3 regions of the Clavibacter sp. MX14-G9D genome follow, and region 2 is predicted to be linked to each of the others. Evidence: predicted binding sites of a transcription regulator. Region 2 holds the regulator's gene; each other region holds the start of a gene.
The links. The regulator HrcA, encoded in region 2, represses chaperone genes, less so after heat shock. The targets are predictions, from matches to a motif close to TTNGCACTCGNNNNNNNCGAGTGCNAA.
Positions count from the first base shown of each region.

Region 1: a site for HrcA is predicted at 3,832-3,858, ahead of Q6969_RS10545 (Hsp20/alpha crystallin family protein). Genes of this name have one in related genera too.
Region 3: a site for HrcA is predicted at 4,304-4,330, ahead of groES (co-chaperone GroES). Genes of this name have one in related genera too.

Region 1 is NZ_JAVCVL010000125.1:382-6,956, reverse strand. It holds gene Q6969_RS10570 (NADP-dependent oxidoreductase) at 1-830, opposite strand, end outside; gene Q6969_RS10565 (NmrA family NAD(P)-binding protein) at 958-1,908, opposite strand; gene Q6969_RS10560 (MarR family transcriptional regulator) at 1,905-2,504, opposite strand; gene Q6969_RS10555 (SDR family oxidoreductase) at 2,583-3,275, opposite strand; gene Q6969_RS10550 (hypothetical protein) at 3,443-3,790, shown strand; gene Q6969_RS10545 (Hsp20/alpha crystallin family protein) at 3,917-4,378, shown strand; gene Q6969_RS10540 (GNAT family N-acetyltransferase) at 4,501-6,575, opposite strand, start outside.
Region 2 is NZ_JAVCVL010000064.1:1,382-8,209, forward strand. It holds gene Q6969_RS07465 (HAD family hydrolase) at 1-462, opposite strand, end outside; gene hemW (radical SAM family heme chaperone HemW) at 543-1,766, shown strand; gene Q6969_RS07475 (VOC family protein) at 1,816-2,229, opposite strand; gene Q6969_RS07480 (DUF4870 domain-containing protein) at 2,240-2,635, opposite strand; gene hrcA (heat-inducible transcriptional repressor HrcA) at 2,822-3,844, shown strand; gene dnaJ (molecular chaperone DnaJ) at 3,905-5,017, shown strand; gene Q6969_RS07495 (16S rRNA (uracil(1498)-N(3))-methyltransferase) at 5,020-5,772, shown strand; gene Q6969_RS07500 (histidine triad nucleotide-binding protein) at 5,801-6,160, shown strand; gene Q6969_RS07505 (PhoH family protein) at 6,147-6,828, shown strand, end outside.
Region 3 is NZ_JAVCVL010000011.1:7,468-14,295, reverse strand. It holds gene alr (alanine racemase) at 1-188, shown strand, start outside; gene tsaB (tRNA (adenosine(37)-N6)-threonylcarbamoyltransferase complex dimerization subunit type 1 TsaB) at 198-815, shown strand; gene tsaD (tRNA (adenosine(37)-N6)-threonylcarbamoyltransferase complex transferase subunit TsaD) at 812-2,440, shown strand; gene Q6969_RS02430 (DUF4190 domain-containing protein) at 2,553-2,978, shown strand; gene Q6969_RS02425 (class I SAM-dependent methyltransferase) at 3,069-4,271, opposite strand; gene groES (co-chaperone GroES) at 4,416-4,712, shown strand; gene rarD (EamA family transporter RarD) at 4,833-5,786, shown strand; gene Q6969_RS02410 (ABC transporter substrate-binding protein) at 5,965-6,828, shown strand, end outside.

The DNA.
Region 1 (6,575 bases), on a different contig from region 2:
AAGCCGCGGAGCGTGAGCCCGCGCGTGACGATGCGCCCCGTGTTGCGGATCGCGACCTCCTCGCCCGTGGAGTTGTAGGTCGAGATCGAGCCGCAGTTGGCGACCCGGCCGAAGTCCTTGAGCGCGCCGAGCGCCGCGGACAGGTGGTCGCCGCCCACGTTGTCGAAGTAGAGGTCGATGCCGTCGGGCGCGGCCTCGGCGAGCTTCGCGTCGAGGTCGCCGCCGTGGTAGTCGAAGGCCGCGTCGAAGCCGAGGTGGTCGGTGAGGCGCTCGACCTTCTCCGCGGATCCGGCGCTGCCGACGACGCGGGAGGCGCCGAGCAGGCGGGCGATCTGGCCGACCATGGAGCCGACCGCGCCGGCCGCGCCGGACACGAAGACGACGTCGCCCTCGCGGATCGACGCGATGCGGGTGAGCCCGACGTAGGCGGTGAGGCCCGTGAGCCCGAGGACGCCGAGGTGCGCGGAGGACGCGACGCCCGGGACCTCGGGGACGGGACGGAAGGCGGCGGCCCGGCCCTGGGCGACGTCGCGCCAGCCGAGCATGTGGCTGACGAGCGTGCCGACGGCGAGGTCGTCGGAGCGGGACTCGACGACGCGGCCCACCGCGGATCCGGTCATGGCCTCGTCGAGCCCGAACGGCGGGACGTAGGAGGGCACGTCGTTCATGCGGCCGCGCATGTACGGGTCGACGGAGATGAACTCGTTCTCGACGCGCACCTCGCCGTCCTCGAGGTCGGGCAGGTCGACCTCGACGCGGCGGACGTCGTCGGGGGTGGGCTCGCCGGTGGGGCGCTTCGCCAGCTGCCACTGGATGCTGCGTGACGTCATGTGTCTCCTTCGTTCCGGGGTGCGGGCGGTCGGACGACCGGCCCGCGGCGCTCGTGGCGCGGCCCCACCCAACCACCGCCGTCTGGATGCCGCACCCAGCGAGCCGTGGCCTCGTGACGGGCGCCCGCTACGCGCCGGTCGCGGCGCTCCGCTCGGCGACGTGCGCGGCGAGCACGTCCCGCACGCTCGTCCACCGGGCGTCGCCGAACGGCGCGCGGTCGACGTGCCGCAGCTCGGCCTCGCCGCTGTACATGCTGACGAGGTACTGCATGCCCTGCCAGGCGGGGAAGGTCTCCTGCTCGTCTCGCCCGACCCGGCGCATGGCCCTGCTGGCGGCGGAGAGGACCCCCGTGGTGCCCGCCCACTGCAGCGCGAACGGCCTGCCCATGATCTCCGTCATGGTGCGCGCGATGTCCCGGGCGGTGACCCGGTCGCCCGCCACCTCGACCACGCGCGGCGCGTCGTCGTCGAGCGCCACCTGCGCGACCACGCGGGCCGTGTCGTCCTTGGTCGTGAAGTCGAGCACCTGGTCGGCGGACGACCAGTACAGGACGCGGTGCCGGTCGAACAGCACGATGGGCGCCTGGCCGGTGAGCATGTCGGCGAACGCGCCGTTGAGCACGGAGGTGGCGCGCACGGGTGCGGCGTCGAGGTCGGCCGCGAACTCGCGGCGCAGCTCGAAGTTGCGGTTGCTGCCGGGCGTCACCCGCCGGTAGTCCGAGGAGTAGTCGGAGGGGATGAAGCGCGGCACGCCCGCCGCGACCGCGGCCGCGAGGAGGGCGCGCTGGGCGCCGAGGATCACGGACCGGGCGCCGCTGACGGCGGACACGACGACGCGCGCGCCCTCGACCGCGTGGACCAGCGCCGCCGGGTCGGTGTACGCGGCCTCGACGACCTCGACGCGGGGCTCGCCGGCCCACGCCTCGACGGACGACCGGGCGCCCGGGCGGGTCAGCACCCGGACGGACGCGTCCCTGGCGAGGAGCTCGCGGACGATGCGGCGGCCGAGGTCGCCGGTGGCGCCGGCCACGACGACGGGCGGGGACGCGGGGGTGGATCCGGATGCGGGGGTGCTCACGAGGGTTCTCCATCTGCGGGTGGTCGGCGCGCCGGGCGGCGCGAGCGGTGGGGGGCGGCGACGGGCTGCTCGAGCGCCTCGCCGGTGTCGGGGAGGCCCGCGGCGGCATCGCCGGCGCCGAGGGCGACGCGCGCGAGGAGCCGCCGGAGGACGATGCGCTCTTCGGCGTCGAGGTCGCGCATGAGCACGTCCTCCACCTCGCCGAGGGCCACGCGGGCGGTCGCGAGCAGCGCCCGGCCGGCGTCGGTGGGCACGACCCGCCGGATCCGGCGATCGCGCGGATGCGGCTGCCGCTCGACGTGGCCGCCGTCGGCGAGTGCGTCGATGACGTAGGTCATCTGCGTCTTGTCGATGCCGAGCCGCTGCGCGAGGGCGAGCTGCGAGGCGGGCTCCTCGGTCGTGATCGCGACGAGCACCTGGTACCCGCGGGGGCCGCCCGGCACGTCGGCGACGGCCGTCTGCGCTGTGCGCGCGAACCCCTGGTAGACCGCCTGGAGCGACCAGCCGAGCTGCGTCTCGATCCCGCCCGCGTCCCAGTCGATGTCCGCGGCGTCCACGTCGACGTCGTGGTCGGGTGCCGAGGTGGATGCGCTCATGCGGAGATCATATCCCGCGCAGATCGTCTCTGCGCGAGATGATCTCAAGATCGTCGGCCATCCGCGGCCGGGTGCGCATCAGCCCCCGAACGGCCGCAGCGAGACCGACTCGAGCGTGCCGTCGCGCGTCTGGTCGACGACGAGGCGCACGGCCCGGGCGACCGAGGCGGGGTCCAGGTACCGCGTCTCGTCGTACTCGCCCCCCTCCTTCGCGCGGAGCTCCCGCTGCATGTCGGTGGCGACGCGGCCCGGGTGCACGCTGGAGACGCGCACGCCGTTCGGGCGCTCCTCCTCGCGGAGGGCGTCGCCGAGCGCGCGGAGGGCGAACTTCGACCCTGCGTAGACGCCGCCGGTCGGGTTGGCCGTGAAGCCGGACCCGGAGTTGACGAGCACCACCTGGCCGCCCGCCGCCCGGAGCGCCGGGAGGAGGACGCGCGTGACCTCGGCGACGGCGAAGACGTTGACCTCGAACACGCGCCGCCATTCGTCGACGGGCGTCTCCCCGACCGCGTCGCCGCCGATCACGCCGGCCGAGTGCACGAGCACGTCGAGCCGGTCCAGGGCGGGCACGCCGTCGGCGAGGCCGCCCGCGGCGAGGTCGGCGGCCCACCCCACGGCGTCGGGGAGCGTGGCGGCGAGCGCGTCGACGGCTTCCCGGTCGCGTCCGTGGACGATGACGCGGTGGGTGCGGGCGAGGTCCTGGGCGACGGCGCGGCCGATGCCGCGCGTGGCCCCCGTGACGAGGGCGACGGGGCGGGCGGTGTCGGTCATGGGTCCTCCTGGGGCGGCTCCGGGGTCGGCTCCCAGGCTAGCGAGGGCGCCGCTCCCCCTCGTCGGGCGGGGTCCGGGGCATGACGTAGCGTGAAGGGGATCCGGCCGTCGCGTCACGAGCGAGGGCTCGCCACCGCCCGCCGTCCGCCGTCCGAGGGGAACCGCCCGTGCACGCCCGCTTCCCCGCCAGCCTCGAGGTGCTGCGCCAGGAGGCCCGCGACGAGCTGGACGCCGTCATCGAGCACCGGTGCCGGAACGGCGACGACCCGTGGGAGGTCATCCCGCAGCTGCCGACCGTGGACGAGCACGTGGTCGCGACCCTCCGGCAGGACGCGCTCGAGGCCGACGGGATGGCCGAGGAGCTCGCCCGGGTGCGGCACCCGTCCACCGCGCCCGGCGTCGTCGCGCGCTTCGAGTACCGCCTGCTGCGGGGCATCGCACTCGAGCACCCGGACCTCTCGCGCGCGGTCTGGACGCTCATCGGGCGCATGGAGCGCGACCTCCGCCGCCGCTGACGAAGAGGTGATCAGGGCTGCATTCGCCCTCGGCGAACCACTTGGCACCCGTGCAGGTCGAGTGCTAATCTCGACGTAGTTGAGCCGAGGGGGCTCAACCCGCAGATCACCAGTGAGGAGTCGACCATGAACATGACCTTCGATCCGTTCCGCGAGCTGGACCGCGCGATGGGCGCGCTGGCCGAGACGCGCCAGGCGAACCGCCCGATGCCCATCGACCTGCACCGCGAGGGCGACACCTACGTGCTGGCCGCCGACCTCCCGGGCATCGACCCGGGCTCGGTGGACATCGACGTGGACGGCCAGCTGCTCACCATCCGCGCCGAGCGCACCCTCGCGGGCGACCCGGGCGTCCGCTGGCTCACCCGCGAGCGCGTCGCCGGCACCTTCCTGCGCCAGCTCACGCTCGGCCAGGGCATCGACACGGAGCGCATCTCGGCGCACTACGCCAACGGCGTGCTCAGCGTCACCATCCCGGTGAGCGAGCGGGCGAAGCCGCGCAAGATCGCCGTCACGTCCGACGACGGGTCCGGCGAGCAGCGGGCCGAGACCCTGACGGTGGGATCCGCGGCGCCCGCCGCGAGCTGACCCGGTCGCACGCGGCCCGGCCCGGCCGCGGCGCAGCCCACCTCGAGGAGCCGCCGTCCGCACACGCGGACGGCGGCTCCTCGCCGTCTGCGGGGCGCCGGGACCGGAGCCGCCCGCGAACGTCAGCCGTGCCGCGGCCGGAGCCCCGCGTGGACGGCGAGCGGGTTCCGCAGGGAGCCGTGGATCTGCAGCACCGGATCCGCGAGGTCGACCATGCGCCGGTTGTCCCGCAGCTGCAGCCGGTTGAGGCAGGAGCGCGCGAACGACGGGGTGAAGAGGTCGCTCCGCGCGATCCGGGCCGCGAGCTCCGGGTGCGCGCGCTCGTGGTCCGCGAGCGCCTCGGCGGCCACGCGCCAGAGCCCGTCGGGCCCGAGGTCCTCGCGGTCCGCGACGAGGGCGGCGGCGAAGCGCAGGAAGCCGTCCATCACGTCCGTGAGCACCGTGAGGGTCCGCTCGTCGTCGGGCACGCCGAGGCGGATGCGCCGGACGTCCTCCGGGAGCTCGCGATCCGGGTCGAGCAGCGCGACCTCCTCGGCGATGTCCTTCATGAGCACGCGCACGACGACGTGGTCGCGGAGCACGAGGATCACGTTCTCCCCGTGCGGCATGAACGCGAGGTCGTGCGCGAGGAGCGCGTGCGCGATCGGCACCAGGTACGCGTCGAGCCAGCTCCGGATCCACGCGGCCGCGCCGACGCCCGACGCGTCGATCAGCGCTCCCAGGACCGTGGCGCCCTGCCCGTCGACGTGCAGGAGGCTCGTCATGCTCATCAGCCGCTCGCCTTCCGCGAGCCCTGGCACGGGCGACTCCCGCCAGAGCGCGGACAGCATCTTGGTGTGGGAGTGGCCGACCGGCAGCGCGCGGTCGACCCGCTCGTCGCGCACGCCGACGGCCGCGACCTCCCGCAGGATCCCGAAGCCGAGCCGGGCGAACTCGGGGTCGCCCGTCACGAGCGCGTGCACCCAGTCGTTGATGGCCGGCGTCACCGCCATGTAGGCCGGTGACAGGCCCCGCGTGAACCCCATGTTGAGGATGGAGAGCGACGTCTTCACGTAGCAGCGCTCCGGGGTCGTGCGGTTCGCCCAGGTGCGGATGGACTGCTGCGCGCCGTACGCGTCGTCGCCCGTGCCGAGCAGCACGATGTCGCGCCGGGCGATGAGCCCCGCGAAGGTCACCGTGACGACGTTCTCCCACTGCCACGGGTGCACCGGCACGAGCACGCGCCGGGCGGGGTCGATGCCGAGCGACGCCATCCGCGCGCGGAAGCGCGCACGGGCCGGGGCACCGAGCTCGGCGTCGAGGAAGGCCTCCCGGTCGAGGCCGTCGATCGCGGTGAACCGGGCGAGGCGCTCGTGCACGGCGAGCCAGAGGATGCGCACGTCCTGCCCCGCCTCCGGCGCGTACCGGTCGTGGTCGTCGAGGTCGAAGCCGATGCGGCCGTTCGTCGCGACGAAGCAGGGGTGGCCCTCGTCCATGGTCGACTCCACCTCCGCGTAGGACGCCGTGAGCAGCCCGCGGGCGTCGGGCACGTCCCGCAGGCGCGAGAAGGCCGCGGCGGACAGCGTGCTGTTGAGCTCGTCGAGGTAGACGGGCAGGACCTCGTCGGTGATCCCCAGCCGGTCGCGGAGGTCGAGCACGAGGTCGGTGGCGTCGAGCTCGGCGGGAGCCCCGTCCACCGTGCGCCGGATGCTCGCCTCCTCGACGTCCCAGTGGTCGAGCTCGAGGACCCGCGCCCGGAACGCGTACGCGCTCCGCCCGTCGCCGCTCGTGACGCGGTACGCGGCCCGCTCCCGGGGGTCGTGCGGGCGCCGGGGAGCGCCCGGCGGCACGTCGGGGTCGACGCGCTCGGGCCGGATGAGCAGCTCGTGCGCGAACTCGGCGAGCGCCTTGCGGACGAGGTGGCGGGTGGCGGCGGCCCAGGCGTCGGGCCGGAGGTGCGCGGCGGGGTGGACGCCCGGGGCGGCCTCCGCCGTGCGGTCGGGGGTGGGGGTCATGGCGTGTCCGTCCGGAGGTGGGGCGTCGAGGGGCGTCCCCTCGACGGGCGTGGCGTGCAGGAGGTCGTCGCGCGTGGCGACGCTGAGGAGCGCGTGCTTCGAGCCGAGGTCGACGACCCGGAGGGGCTGGAAGCCGACGACGGCATTGAGGCGCTGGACGGCCTCGTTGCGGACGTCCGGCTCGACGACGAGGCGCCGGACGG
Region 2 (6,828 bases):
GCTGCGGATCCGCGCCTCGTGGCCGAAGAACGACGCGTCCCAGTCGAAGAGGTCGACGTCCAGGCCCGCCCCGTCGAGCTTGTACCGCGCCCGCAGCGGCGAGTTGCCGGTCAGGAGCGCGTTGGTCCAGCCGCGCGCGGCGACGACGGCGACGAGGCGCGGCACGCCGACCGGCACCTCGCGTCGGCCCGGGCCGTAGTGCTCGACGCGCGACATCTCCTCGAGGTGCCCGCGCACCGCAGGGTGCAGGGTCTCGGGCAGCCCGTAGACCGCGAGGGTCTCCCAGATGATCTGCCCGTCCGTCTTGCCGTGCGCGTGCACGGTGCGGTCCTCGAGGGCCTCGCCGGCCGCCCGCTCGATGGCGCGGTGGTACATGCTCCCGGAGCGCGGGCTGTTGAGGAGCAGGGTGCCGTCGACGTCCCAGAGGACGTGCAGCGGCCGGGGAGCGGGGGCGTCGGTCATGCCCCCATCCTGCCGGAGCAGCGGCGCCCGACCGGACGGCCGCGGACCGGGGCGGGCCCGGGCCGGGGGATGATGGACGGATGCCGTCCGCCCTGCCCCTCGCCGATCCCGCCCCCGCCGACGGGCTCCTGCCCGCCTCCGCGGCCGACGGCGCGGACGCGCGCGCCTTCGGCGTGTACCTGCACGTCCCCTTCTGCCGCGTGCGCTGCGGCTACTGCGACTTCAACACGTACACCGCACCCGAGCTCCGCGGCGTGAAGCAGTCCGACTACGCGTCGCAGGCCGTGCAGGAGGTGCGCTTCGCCGGATCCGCGCTCCGGGAGTCCGGCGTCCCCGCGCGTCGCGCCTCCACCGTGTTCCTCGGCGGCGGCACGCCGACGCTCCTGCCCGTCGACGACCTCGTCCGCATGCTCGACGCGGTGCGGGAGACCTGGGGCCTCGCCGACGGCGCCGAGGTCACCACCGAGGCGAACCCCGACAGCGTCGACGACGCCTACCTCGCCGCCCTCGCGGCGGGCGGGTTCACGCGCGTGTCCTTCGGCATGCAGTCGGCCGTGCCGCGCGTGCTGGCGACGCTCGAGCGCACCCACGACCCTGCCCGCATCGCGCCGGTGGTCCGGGGCGCCCGGGCCGCCGGCCTCGAGGTGAGCCTCGACCTCATCTACGGGACGCCGGGGGAGACCCTCGACGACTGGCGCGCCTCGCTCGAGCAGGCGATCGCCCAGGAGCCCGACCACCTCTCGGCATACGCGCTGATCGTCGAGCCGGGCACGAAGCTCGCCCGGCAGATCCGACGCGGCGAGGTGCCCGAATCCGACGAGGACCTGCAGGCGGACATGTACGAGCTCGCCGACCGGATGCTCGGCGAGGCCGGGTACGAGTGGTACGAGGTGAGCAACTGGGCGCGCGGCGGCCGCCGCAGCCGCCACAACCTCGCCTACTGGCAGGGCCACGACTGGTGGGGCGTCGGCCCGGGAGCGCACAGCCATGTGGGCGGCGTGCGCTGGTGGAACGTGAAGCACCCGGCCGCGTACGCCGACCGCGTGCTCGCGGGGGCCTCGCCGGGCGCGGGCCGCGAGACGCTCGACGACGCGACGCGGGAGGTGGAGCGCGTCCTCCTCGGCGCCCGCATCCGGGACGGGCTCGCGATCCCCACGCTCACCGCCGAGGGCCGTCGTCAGGTCGCGGGACTCATCGCCGACGGGCTCGTGGACCCCCGCGCCGCGCTCGCGGGCACTCTGGTCCTGACCCTGCCGGGGCGCCTGCTGGCCGACGCCGTCGTGCGGCGGCTCCTCGAGGACTGAGCGGGCGGCGCGCCGGTCCCACGGCCGGTCCGCCGTCCGTCGGCTCGGCTCAGAGGACGACCGCGCCGACCTCGTCGCCGGACTCGCGCTCCAGGTCGCTCCGCTCCACGCAGAACTCGTTGCCCTCGGGGTCGGCGAGCACCACCCAGCCGCTGCCGTCGGCGTTCCGGCGGTCGGCGACGAGCGCGGCGCCGAGCGCGATCACGCGCTCGACCTCCTCGTCGCGCGTCCGGTCGTCGGGAGCCAGGTCGAGGTGCACGCGGTTCTTCCCGGTCTTCGGCGCGTCCACCCGTTGCAGGATGATGCCGAGCCCCGACACGGGGTCGCCGAGCCACGCCGCGTCCTCGCCGGGGAGGTTCGGGTCGTCCGGGTCCTCCGCGAAGCCGGTCACGCCGGCCCAGAAGAGGGAGAGCGCGTGCGGGTCGCGGCAGTCGATGGCGACGTGCCGGATCCGGGCGCTCATCGGCGACCGCCTACTTGATCCACCGGATGTTGAGCGGGTAGCGGTACGGACGGCCGCTCTGGACGCGGACGCCGCCGATGATCGCGAAGACGATGTTGACGACGACCACCGCGAAGATCACGAGGCCCAGCAGCACGCTGATGAGGATGCCGAGGATCGGGATGACGACGAAGATCGCCTGCAGCACGTTCAGGATGACGAGCGCGCCGACCACGTTGATGGTCCAGTTCGTCGCCTCCTTGCCCTCCTGGTCGGTGAAGCGGCCGCGCTCGCGGAACACGAGCCACACGATGAAGGACGGCACGACGAGGATCGCGAGGAAGTGCGTGAGGGACGCCCACAGCCGGTCCTCGCTCGGGGTGAGCGGGGCGGGAGCGCCGTAGGGGTGCGGGTCGGGTGCGGTCATCGCCGGGTGCCTCTCGGTGCGCGCGTCCGCCGGACGGCCGGCGGATCGCGGTGGATCGTGGATGGGCCGGGCAGGACCTGGCCTCCTCACGGTACCGCCGTCGACGCGCGACCGGCAATGCCGGGCACGCGGATCCAGGCGGTACGATTGGCAGTCAGAACCGACGAGTGCCAGGAGGGAGCCGCCATGGTCTCGGAACGCGGGCTCGACGTCCTCCGGGTGATCGTGCAGGACTACGTGTCCTCGCGCGAGCCCGTGGGCTCCAAGTCCATCGTGGAGCGCCATGCCTTCGGCGTCTCGGCCGCCACCATCCGCAACGACATGGCACTCCTCGAGGAGGAGGAGCTGATCGCGGCGCCGCACACGTCGTCGGGCCGTGTCCCCACCGACAAGGGCTACCGCCTCTTCGTCGACCAGCTCGCGGACGTGCGTCCGCTCACGCCGGCGCAGCGGCAGGCGATCCACGTCTTCCTCGGCCAGTCCGTCGACCTCGACGACGTGCTCGCGCGCACCGTGCGCCTCCTCGCGCAGCTCACCAACCAGGTCGCGCTCGTGCAGTACCCGTCGCTCGCCACCAGCCACGTCAAGCACGTCGAGCTCGTGGCGCTCTCCGCGACCCGCGTGCTCACGGTGCTCATCACGGACACCGGCCGCGTCGAGCAGCGCGTCGTCGAGCTCGCGGGCGACCCGGACGACGCCTTCCTCGCGGTGATGCGCACGCGCATCAACCAGGCCGTGGGCGGCCTCGGGCTCGCGGAGGCGGCGACGCGGCTGGAGACGCTCTCCGACGAGGTGGAGCCCGACCAGCGCGCGGCCGCGTCGGTCCTCGCCGGCACCCTCGTGGAGCAGGTGCTCGCCAACCGGCAGGAGCGGCTGCTGCTCGCCGGGTCCGCGAACCTGGCCCGCACCGAGCGGGACTTCCCCGGCAGCATCTCGCCCGTCCTCGAGGCCATCGAGGAGCAGGTGGTGCTGTTGCGCCTGCTCGGCGAGATGGAGGCCGACCAGCACGGCGTCTCCGTGAGCATCGGCCGCGAGAACGCGCCGTTCGGCCTCGGCGAGACGAGCGTGCTGACCAGCGGCTACAGCTCCTCCGGCGGCGTGCTCGCACGCCTCGGCGTGCTGGGGCCGACCCGCATGGACTACTCCACCAACATGGCGTCGGTGCGCGCGGTCGCGCGCTACCTCTCGCGCCTGCTCGAGGAGCGGTGACGTCCGCACGCCGGCGCACCGCCCCTGTTCCCCACGACCATCACCACCGAAGGGCCCCACGTGGCTGACCACTACGAAGTACTCGGCGTGAGCCGCGAGGCGACGCCAGAGGAGATCAAGAAGGCGTACCGCAAGCAGGCGCGCCAGCTCCACCCGGACGTCAACGACGCCCCCGACGCGGCCGAGCGCTTCAAGCTCGTCACGCACGCCTACGACGTGCTGTCGGATCCGCAGCAGCGCCAGCAGTACGACCTCGGCCCGCAGGCCGGCTTCGGCGGCGGCGGCCAGGGCTTCGGCGGCTTCGGGGACATCTTCGAGACCTTCTTCGGCGGCCAGCAGGGCGGCGGCGGACGGGGTCCGCGCTCCCGGCAGGAGCGGGGCCAGGACGCGCTGCTGCGCGTGGAGGTCGAGCTCGACGAGGTCATCTTCGGCGTGCACCGCGACCTCGAGGTCGACACGGCCGTGGTCTGCGACACCTGCCAGGGCTCGTGCGCGCAGCCCGGCACGAGCGCCGTCACGTGCGACATCTGCCGCGGGTCGGGCAGCATCCAGCGCCAGGTGCGGTCCCTCCTCGGCAACGTCATGACGTCGAGCCCCTGCGGCACCTGCCGGGGCTACGGCACCGTCATCCCGCACCCGTGCCCCACCTGCCAGGGACAGGGCCGCGTCCGCGCGCGCCGCACCGTGCCGGTGGACATCCCGGCCGGCGTCGACACCGGCCTCCGCCTGCAGATGCCGGGCTCCGGCGAGGTCGGCCCGGCGGGCGGCCCGAACGGCGACCTCTACCTCGAGATCAAGGTCAAGCACCACGAGGTGTTCAGCCGCAACGGCGACGACCTCCTCGCCACGGTCGAGGTGAGCATGGTCGACGCCATCCTCGGCAGCGACGCGCACATCGAGGCGCTCGACGGCGCCGTGGACCTCGAGCTGCGACCCGGCATCCAGAGCGCGGAGATCATCACGGTCCGCGGCCGCGGGGTCACGAAGCTCCGCGGCTCCGGGCGCGGCGACCTGAAGATCGGCATCCAGGTGGTCACGCCCCAGAAGCTCGACCACAAGGAGCGCGACCTCATCCAGCAGTTCGCGAAGCGCAACAAGGCGCCCGCGCCGCACCTCGCGCACTTCCAGCAGGGCCTCTTCCAGAAGCTCCGCGACCGCTTCCTCAACGTCTGACCGTGGCGCACTTCTACCTGGCCGACGACATCGGCGCGTCGGACCTCGCGGTCGGCCGCCTCATCGTGCTCGCCGGCCAGGAGGCCCGGCACGCCGTGACCGTGAGCCGCGTCCGCGCCGGCGAGGGCATCCTCGTCGGGGACGGCCGCGGCACCATCGCCGCCGGCACCGTCGCGGCGGTGGAGCCGCAGCGCCTCGAGCTCCGGGTGGACTCGGTCGAGGTGCACCCGGAGCCGACCCCGCGCGTCGTGCTCGTGCAGGCGCTCGCCAAGGGCGACCGTGACGAGCTCGCCGTCCAGGCGGCGACCGAGCTCGGCGTGGATGCGGTCATCCCGTGGCAGGCGCAGCGCTCCGTCTCCCGGTGGGAGGGCGCGAAGGTCGCCAAGGGCCGGGACCGATGGCGCGCCATCGTCCGCGAGGCGGTCAAGCAGTCCATCCGACCGCGCGTGCCCGAGGTGGAGCCGCTCGCGACGACGGGGGACCTCGTGCGGAGGGCCGCGACCGCCCGCGTGCTCGTGCTCGACCCGACGGCGGGAGCCCGGCTGTCCGGGCTCGACCTGACGACGGCCGACGGCGGCGCCCCGACCGACGTGCTCCTCGTGGTGGGGCCCGAGGGCGGCATCAGCCCGGCCGAGGTCGAGGCGCTCCGGGCCGCCGGGGCGATGCCCGTCGCACTCGGCTCCGGCATCCTGCGCACCTCCACGGCCGGTCCGGCGGCGCTCGCGCTCGTCAACGCCGCCCTCGGTCGCTGGTGACGCCGCAGGTCGCGCGTAGGCTGGGCGCATGACCACAGCCCCCGAGCCCACCGTCTTCGAGCGCATCGCCGCGCGCGAGATCCCGGCCGAGATCGTCGCGGAGACCGACCGCGTGATCGCCTTCGAGGACATCGCGCCGAAGGCCCCCGTGCACGTCCTCGTCGTGCCCAAGTCGGGCGCCTACCGCGACGTCGTGGAGCTCGCCGCGGGCGACCCGGGGCTCCTCGCGGAGGTCGTCGAGGTCGCGTCGCGCGTCGCGGCCGAGCGCGTCGGCGGGCAGTTCCGGCTCGTGTTCAACACGGGCGCCGACGCGGGGCAGACCGTCTTCCACGTGCACGCGCACGTGATGGGCGGCTTCGGCGGCTCGGAGGACCATGTCGGGCTCTGACCCGCGGGGCGGCGCGTCCGCGGACGCGGAGGACCGCGTCGAGCAGACGGCGACGATGGACGGCGTGCTCATGGTGCGCCTCCTCGGGCCGCAGGACCGGCTGCTCCGGCAGATCGAGCGCGAGCACCCGGACGTCGACGTCCGGGTCCGCGGGAACGAGATCACGCTCGTCGGCACCCGGGCGGGCGTGGCGTCCGCCCGCCGGCTCATCGACGAGGTCGTGGCGATGGTGGAGGACGGACAGCACGTGGAACCCCAGGAGATCGAGACGAGCGCCCGACGGCTCGGCGAGGACGACGCGCGGACCCTGTCCGACGTGCTGAGCGAGGCCATCGTGCAGTCGCGCGGCCGCACCGTCCGGCCCAAGACGCAGGGACAGAAGCAGTACGTGCAGGCGATCGACGAGAACACGATCGTGTTCGGCATCGGCCCCGCCGGCACCGGCAAGACCTACCTCGCGATGGCCAAGGCCGTCCAGGCGCTGCAGCGCAAGGAGGTCGAGCGGATCATCCTCACGCGTCCCGCCGTGGAGGCCGGCGAGCGCCTCGGCTACCTGCCGGGTTCCCTCACCGACAAGATCGACCCGTACCTCCGGCCCCTGTTCGACGCGCTCAACGAGATGATGGACCCCGAGCTCGTGCCGAAGCTCATGGCGTCCAACACCATCG
Region 3 (6,828 bases), on a different contig from region 2:
TCGAGTGGGGCGACGGCAAGCTCGACGGCGTCGCCGAGGAGTGGTGGGACCTGCGGATCTCGCGGCCGACGGGAGCCGGGGACGCGGATCCGGACGCCGGCCGCGATGACGCCGCGGATCCCGACGCCGCCCTCGAGGAGCCCCGCACCGTGCGCGTCCGTCGGCTCCGCGCGCGCGCCCGCGCCTAGACTCGACCAGTGCTCCTCGCGATCGACACCTCCGCCGGCACGGGCGTCGCCGTCATCGACCCCGACGGCCGGGTCCTCGCCGAGCGCCAGGAGGCCGACACGATGCGGCACGCCGAGGTCATCGGCACCCTGCTCGACGAGTGCCTCGCCGCGTGCGGCGTCGACCGCTGCGACATCCGCGCGGTCGTCGCGGGCATGGGCCCCGGCCCCTTCACCGGCCTCCGCGTCGGCATCGCGGCGGCCCGCGTGCTCGCCACCGGCCTCGACGTCCGCGTCATCCCCGTGGTCAGCCACGACGCCGTCGCCCACGACCACTACGCCGCGGGCGGCACCGGGTCCCTCGTGGTCGTCACCGACGCACGCCGCCGCGAGCTGTACTGGTCCGTGTACGCCGAGCCGGCGGCCGGCGGCGTCGCCGAGCGCACCGCCGGTCCCGGCCTCAGCAAACCCGACGACGTGCCCACGGCGGACCACCGCGTCGACGCCGCCGGGGTCCGTGCCGCGTCCCTCGCGCAGGTCGCGCGCCTCATGGACGCCCTCGAGCTGCCGCAGGCCGCCGACGAGGCGCTGTACCTCCGCTCGCCCGACGTCACCGTCTCCACGGGACCCAAGCGGGTGACCTCGTGAGCGTGGTCTTCCGGCCGGCCGCGCTGGCGGACCTCCCGGCGCTGATGCGCCTCGAGACGAGCACGTTCGTCAGCGACGCCTGGTCGGAGGACGCCATGCGGGGCGAGCTCGTCTCCCGGCACTGCTGGTACGTCGTCGCGGTCGACGCGTCCGACGGCGCGATCCTCGGCTACGCGGGGCTCTCCTGCCCGCGCGGCCTGCACGCCGCCGACGTGCAGACCATCGCGGTCGCCGGATCCGCCCGCGGCCGCGGCATCGGCCGCGCCCTCCTCACCCGCCTCCTCGTGGAGGCCCACGCCCGGGGCGCGCGGGAGGTCCTGCTCGAGGTGCGCGCGGACAACCCGGTCGCGCAGGCGCTCTACGCGTCGCTCGGCTTCGAGCCGATCGCCGTGCGCCCGCACTACTACCAGCCCGACGACGTCGACGCGGTCGTGATGCGCGCCCCGCTCGGCCCGGTCCCGCACGTCGCCACCGAGCCGCGCCCCGCCGCGGAGCCCGCGGCCCCGGCGGACGGCGCCGACGACGACGTCGACGGGTGCGCGTCCGAGGGGGAGTGCGACGCGACCGCGGGCCCGCTCGTCCTCGGCATCGAGACCTCCTGCGACGAGACCGGCATCGGCATCGTCCGCGGCCAGACGCTCCTCGCCAACGTCATCTCGAGCTCGATGGAGGAGCACGCGCGCTACGGCGGCGTGGTCCCCGAGGTCGCCGCCCGCGCCCACCTCGAGGCGCTGACCCCGGCGATCGAGGCGGCGATCGAGGAGGCCGGCGTCACCCTCCGCGAGCTCGACGCGATCGCGGTCACCGCCGGCCCGGGCCTCTCCGGCGCCCTCATGGTGGGCGTCGGCGCGGCGAAGGCGCTCGCCGTGGCCCTCGACGTCCCGCTGCACGGCGTCAACCACCTGGTGGGCCACGTCGGCGCGGACCTCCTCAGCGTCGACGGCGGATCCGGCCGGCCGCTCGAGGCGCCGAGCATCGCGCTCCTCGTCTCCGGCGGCCACGCGTCCCTCCTCCTCGTGCGCGACCTCGTCGACGACGTGGAGCTGCTGGGCGAGACGATCGACGACGCCGCGGGCGAGGCCTTCGACAAGGTCGCGCGCGTGCTCGGCCTGCCGTACCCCGGCGGTCCGCACATCGACCGGGTCGCGGCCGACGGCGACCCCCGGGCGATCCGATTCCCCCGCGGCCTGAGCCTCCCGAAGGACATGGAGCGCCACCGCTACGACTTCTCCTTCTCGGGCCTCAAGACCGCGGTCGCGCGCTGGGTCGAGAAGCGCCAGGACGCCGGCGAGCCCGTGCCCGTGGCGGACGTCGCCGCGAGCTTCCGCGAGGCCGTCGTCGACGTCCTCCTCACCAAGGCCGTCGCGGCGTGCGTCGACCACGGCATCCCGCGTCTCCTCCTCGGCGGCGGCGTGGTCGCCAACGCGCGGATCCGGGAGGTGGCGGCCGAGCGGTGCCGGGCGGCGGGCATCGAGCTGCGGATCCCGCCCCTGTCGCTCTGCACCGACAACGGCGCGATGATCGCGGCGCTCGGGGCGCGCCTCATCGAGGCGGGGCGCGCGCCGTCGGGCCTCGCGTTCGGCGCCGACTCGACCCTCCCGGTCACCGTCGTCCAGGTCGGCTGAGCCGGTCCGGATCCGGTCCCGATCCGGTGGTCCCCCGTCCGGGGCCATTTCCGCGAGCCTCTAAACGCGGGGGCGATGTCACGGTATGTTCCCAGGGACGAAAGGAACGACCATGACCGATCCGCAGAACCCGGACCGCTCCTCCGACGACTTCCCGCCCGCGCCCGGCCAGCCGTCCTACCCGGCTGCTCCCGCCGCCGGATCCGGCTCGCCCTACGCGGCGCCCTACCAGCCCGGCCCCGGCGGTGCGCCCAAGAAGGGCCTCGCCATCACCTCGATGGTGCTCGGCATCGTCTCCGTGGTGCTGTCGCTCCCGCTGTGGTTCCTCACGTTCTTCGTGGGCATCGCGGCGATCATCACGGGCCTCCTCGCGCGCAAGCGCAACCCCGGCACCAAGGGCTTCTGGCTCACCGGCCTCATCCTCGGCATCGTGGGCGTCCTCGTCAGCATCGTCGTGGTGCTGGTCGTCGTCGTGTTCGTGAACACGGCGATCCAGAACGGCGAGATCAACGGCACCCCGCTCCCGACGGCGCCGTAGCACGTCCGGCACGCACGCACCATCGCACCACCACGACGCGGTCGTCCCCTCGGGGCGGCCGCGTCGTCGCGTCCGGGAGGGGAGCCGGCCTCAGCCCGCGTCGACCCCGTGCCGGTCCGCGAGGATGGCGACCCGCCGGCCGCCCACGCGCGTCGCGATGAGCGTCGCCGACGCGTCCCCCTTCAGCTGCAGCCGCGTGCGCAGCCGGGCCGGATCGACGTCGACGCCGCGCTTCTTGATCTCCAGCGTCCCGATGCCGCGTGCCCGCAGCTCCCGCCGCAGCCGCTGCTCGTCGAGCGGCAGCACCTCGCGCACGCGGAACCCGCGCGCGAACGGGGTCGCCTGCTCCCGGTCGGCGGTGATCCACGCGATCCCCTCGCCGACCATGCGGCCGTCGAGCGAGCGCGCGAGGTCGCCGATGAGCCGGGCGCGGATGACGGCGCCGTCCGGCTCGTACAGGTGCTCGCCCAGCTCGCCGAGCTCCGCGTCCGCGCTGTCGGCCGCGGACACGAGCTCCGACGACGACGCCCCGCTGATCACGAGCGCCGCCCGCCGCACGCCGTCGCGACGCGTGGGCCCGAACCACAGCCCCATCTCCACGGCCTGCCCGTCGACGGAGACCCACTGCGCCTCCGCCTCGTCGGGGATGAGGTCGCGGTCGAGGCCGGGCCCGAGCTTGATGCCCGCGGGGTGCCCCGCCGCCAGCTCGAACGCCTGCGTGAGCGTCGGCGAGTATGCCGCGGGGTCCGAGATGCGCCGGGTGGAGGAGTGCCCGTCGGTGCGCCGCGCGGGGTCGAGGTAGACGCCGTCGACGCGGCCGGCGTCGAAGCCCTCGGCCGTGCCCTGCTCGACCTCCGCCTCGGGGAAGGGCGCGAGGTTCCAGCCGGCGACCGCGGCGGTCACCTCGTCGCGCTCGACGGCCGTGACGCGGATCCCGATGGCCGCCATGGCCATCGCGTCCCCGCCGATCCCGCAGCCGAGGTCGGCGACGTGCGCCACGCCCGCCTGCTGGAAGCGCCCGGCGTGCTGCGCGGCGACGGGGAGGCGGGTCGCCTGCTCGAGCCCGGCCTCCGTGAAGAGCATGCGTCCGGCGAACTCGCCGAACTTGGCGCGGGCGCGGGCGCGCAGCCGGGACTGCGTGAGGACGGCGCTCACCAGCGCGGGGGAGTGGCCCTCGCCGCGCAGCGCGGTGACGATCCGGACCGCGTCGTCGCCCGGCCGCGGCTCGGGCAGGCTGTCGAGCAGGCGGAGCCCCTCGAGGGAGAGCACCTCGCGGAGGTCGGTCTGGTCCATCCGCCCACCGTACCGAAGCGGCTCCCCACCGATTGGCACTCGCGTTGCACGAGTGCAAGCCCAGCCCGTAGAATCTCACCTGGCACTCTCCCCCGGGGATTGCCAATCAGTCTTGTCCCTTAGTCACGAAGGAAGAGGTCAACCGTGTCGGTCTCCATCAAGCCGCTCGAGGATCGCATCGTCATCCAGCAGGTCGAAGCCGAGCAGACCACCGCGTCTGGTCTGGTCATCCCCGACACCGCCAAGGAGAAGCCCCAGGAGGGCGAGGTCGTGGCCGTGGGCCCCGGCCGCATCGACGACAACGGCAACCGCGTCCCGCTCGACGTCGCCGTGGGCGACAAGGTCATCTACTCCAAGTACGGCGGAACCGAGGTCAAGTACGACGGCCAGGACCTCCTCGTCCTCTCCGCGCGCGACGTCCTCGCGGTCATCGAGCGCTGACGCTCGTCGTCTAGCGACACCGCACCACCCGGGAGCCCGGCCGACGCGTTCGGCCGGGCTCCCGTGCGTCCGGCGGCCGATCCGGCGGGCCGACGCCGGTCGCGGGGCTAGCCTCGGGAGGTGACGCACCCCGCCCCGGAGACCTCGACCCGCACCGGCCTCCTCGCCGCCGTCGGCGCCTACGGCCTGTGGGGGGTCCTGCCGGTCTTCTTCCTCCTCCTCGTGCCGGCGGGGGCCTTCGAGATCGTCGGCTGGCGCATCCTCTTCTCGCTCGTCGTCTGCGCCCTCGTCATCACGGTCGCGCGCCGCTGGTCGCACGTGGTCGCGATCGTGCGGCGCCCGCGGATCCTCCTGGGCCTCGGGCTCGCGGGGCACCTGATCCTCGTCAACTGGACCGTCTACGTGTACGGCACGCTCTCGGGCCACGTCGTCGAGACCGCGCTCGGCTACTTCATCAACCCGATCGTCACCGTGCTCCTCGGCGTCGTCCTCCTGCGGGAGCGCCTGCGTCCGCTGCAGTGGACGGCCGTCGGGCTGAGCGCCGTCGCGGTCGCCGTCATCGCGGTCGGCTACGGGCAGCTCCCGTGGGTCTCCCTGGCGCTCGCCGGGTCCTTCGGGCTGTACGGCCTCGTCAAGAAGCGCGTGAGCGGCCAGGCGGACGCGCTCTCGGGCCTCGCGCTGGAGACCGCCTGGCTCGTGCCGGCCGCCACGACCATGCTCGTGGTCACCGGCGCGGGGGCGGGCCTCACGATCGGCACCGTCTCGCTCGGGCACACGCTCCTCCTGGTGAGCACGGGCGTGGTCACCGCGGGTCCGCTCCTCCTGTTCGGCTTCGCGGCGGGTCGCCTGCCGCTGTCCGTGATCGGGCTCACGCAGTACCTCGCGCCCCTGCTGCAGTTCGCGTTCGGCGTCTTCGTGATGCACGAGGCGATGCCGCCGGAGCGCTGGGCGGGCTTCGCGATCGTCTGGGCGGCGCTCGTGCTGCTCACGATCGACATGCTCCGCACGGCGCGTCGCGCCGCGTCGCCGTCCGCGCCCATCCGGAGGGATCCGGCGGTGGTCGAGGGCATCTGATTCGGATCCCGTCGCGCATTCCGCGAAAGGTAACGATCGGGTCGCGTTACACGCCGGAAATGCCGATGCATTGTGTCCGTCTCACGCGCGCCCTAGGGTCGCACCAGGCGAGGCGCGCATTCGCGTGCCTCATGCACCACATTCCCGAGCATCACCACACACATCCATAAGGAGCACCATGAGCGCATTCGGCAGGGCTTCGGCCTCCCGCTCACGATCCGCCCGCACCGCCCTCAGCGCCGTCACCATCGCGGTGGCCGGCGCCCTCGTCCTGGCCGGCTGCTCCGGCGGCAGCGGCGAGAGCGGCACCGGAGGCACCACGGGCGACGGCGGCCTGGAACTCAAGATCGGCACGATCCTTCCCCAGACCGGTTCGCTGGCCGTCCTCGGCCCGCCCGAGTTCGCGGGCGTCCACCTCGCCGAGCAGGACATCAACGACGCCGCCGCCGGCATCACGGTCACCGTCACCGACAAGGACTCGGGCGACACCACCACCGACATCGCGAGCCAGTCGGCCACGTCGCTCATCGCGGACGGCAACAGCGCCATCCTCGGTGCCGCGTCCTCCGGCGTCTCGAAGACCTTCATCGACCAGGTCACGCAGGCCGGCGTCGTCCAGCTGTCGCCGGCGAACACCTCGCCCGACTTCACGACCTACGAGGACGACGGCTACTACTGGCGCACCGCCCCCTCGGACGTGCTGCAGGGCCGCATCCTCGGCAACAAGATCCTCCAGGACGGCAAGACGAACGTCTCCATCCTCTACATGAACGACGCGTACGGCACCGGCCTCCGCGAGAACATCAAGAAGACGCTCGAGGAGGGCGGCGCCACCATCGCCGCCGAGTCGGTGTTCGAGCCGTCCGCCACGGACTTCAACAGCGCCATCACGTCGGTGCTCGCCCCGAACCCCGACGCGCTCGTGGTCATCTCGTTCGACGAGATCAAGACGATCGCCGACCAGCTCGCGTCCAAGGGCTTCGACTTCGCGAACTTCTACGGCACGGACGGCAACTACGGCGTCATCAAGGAGACCGACACC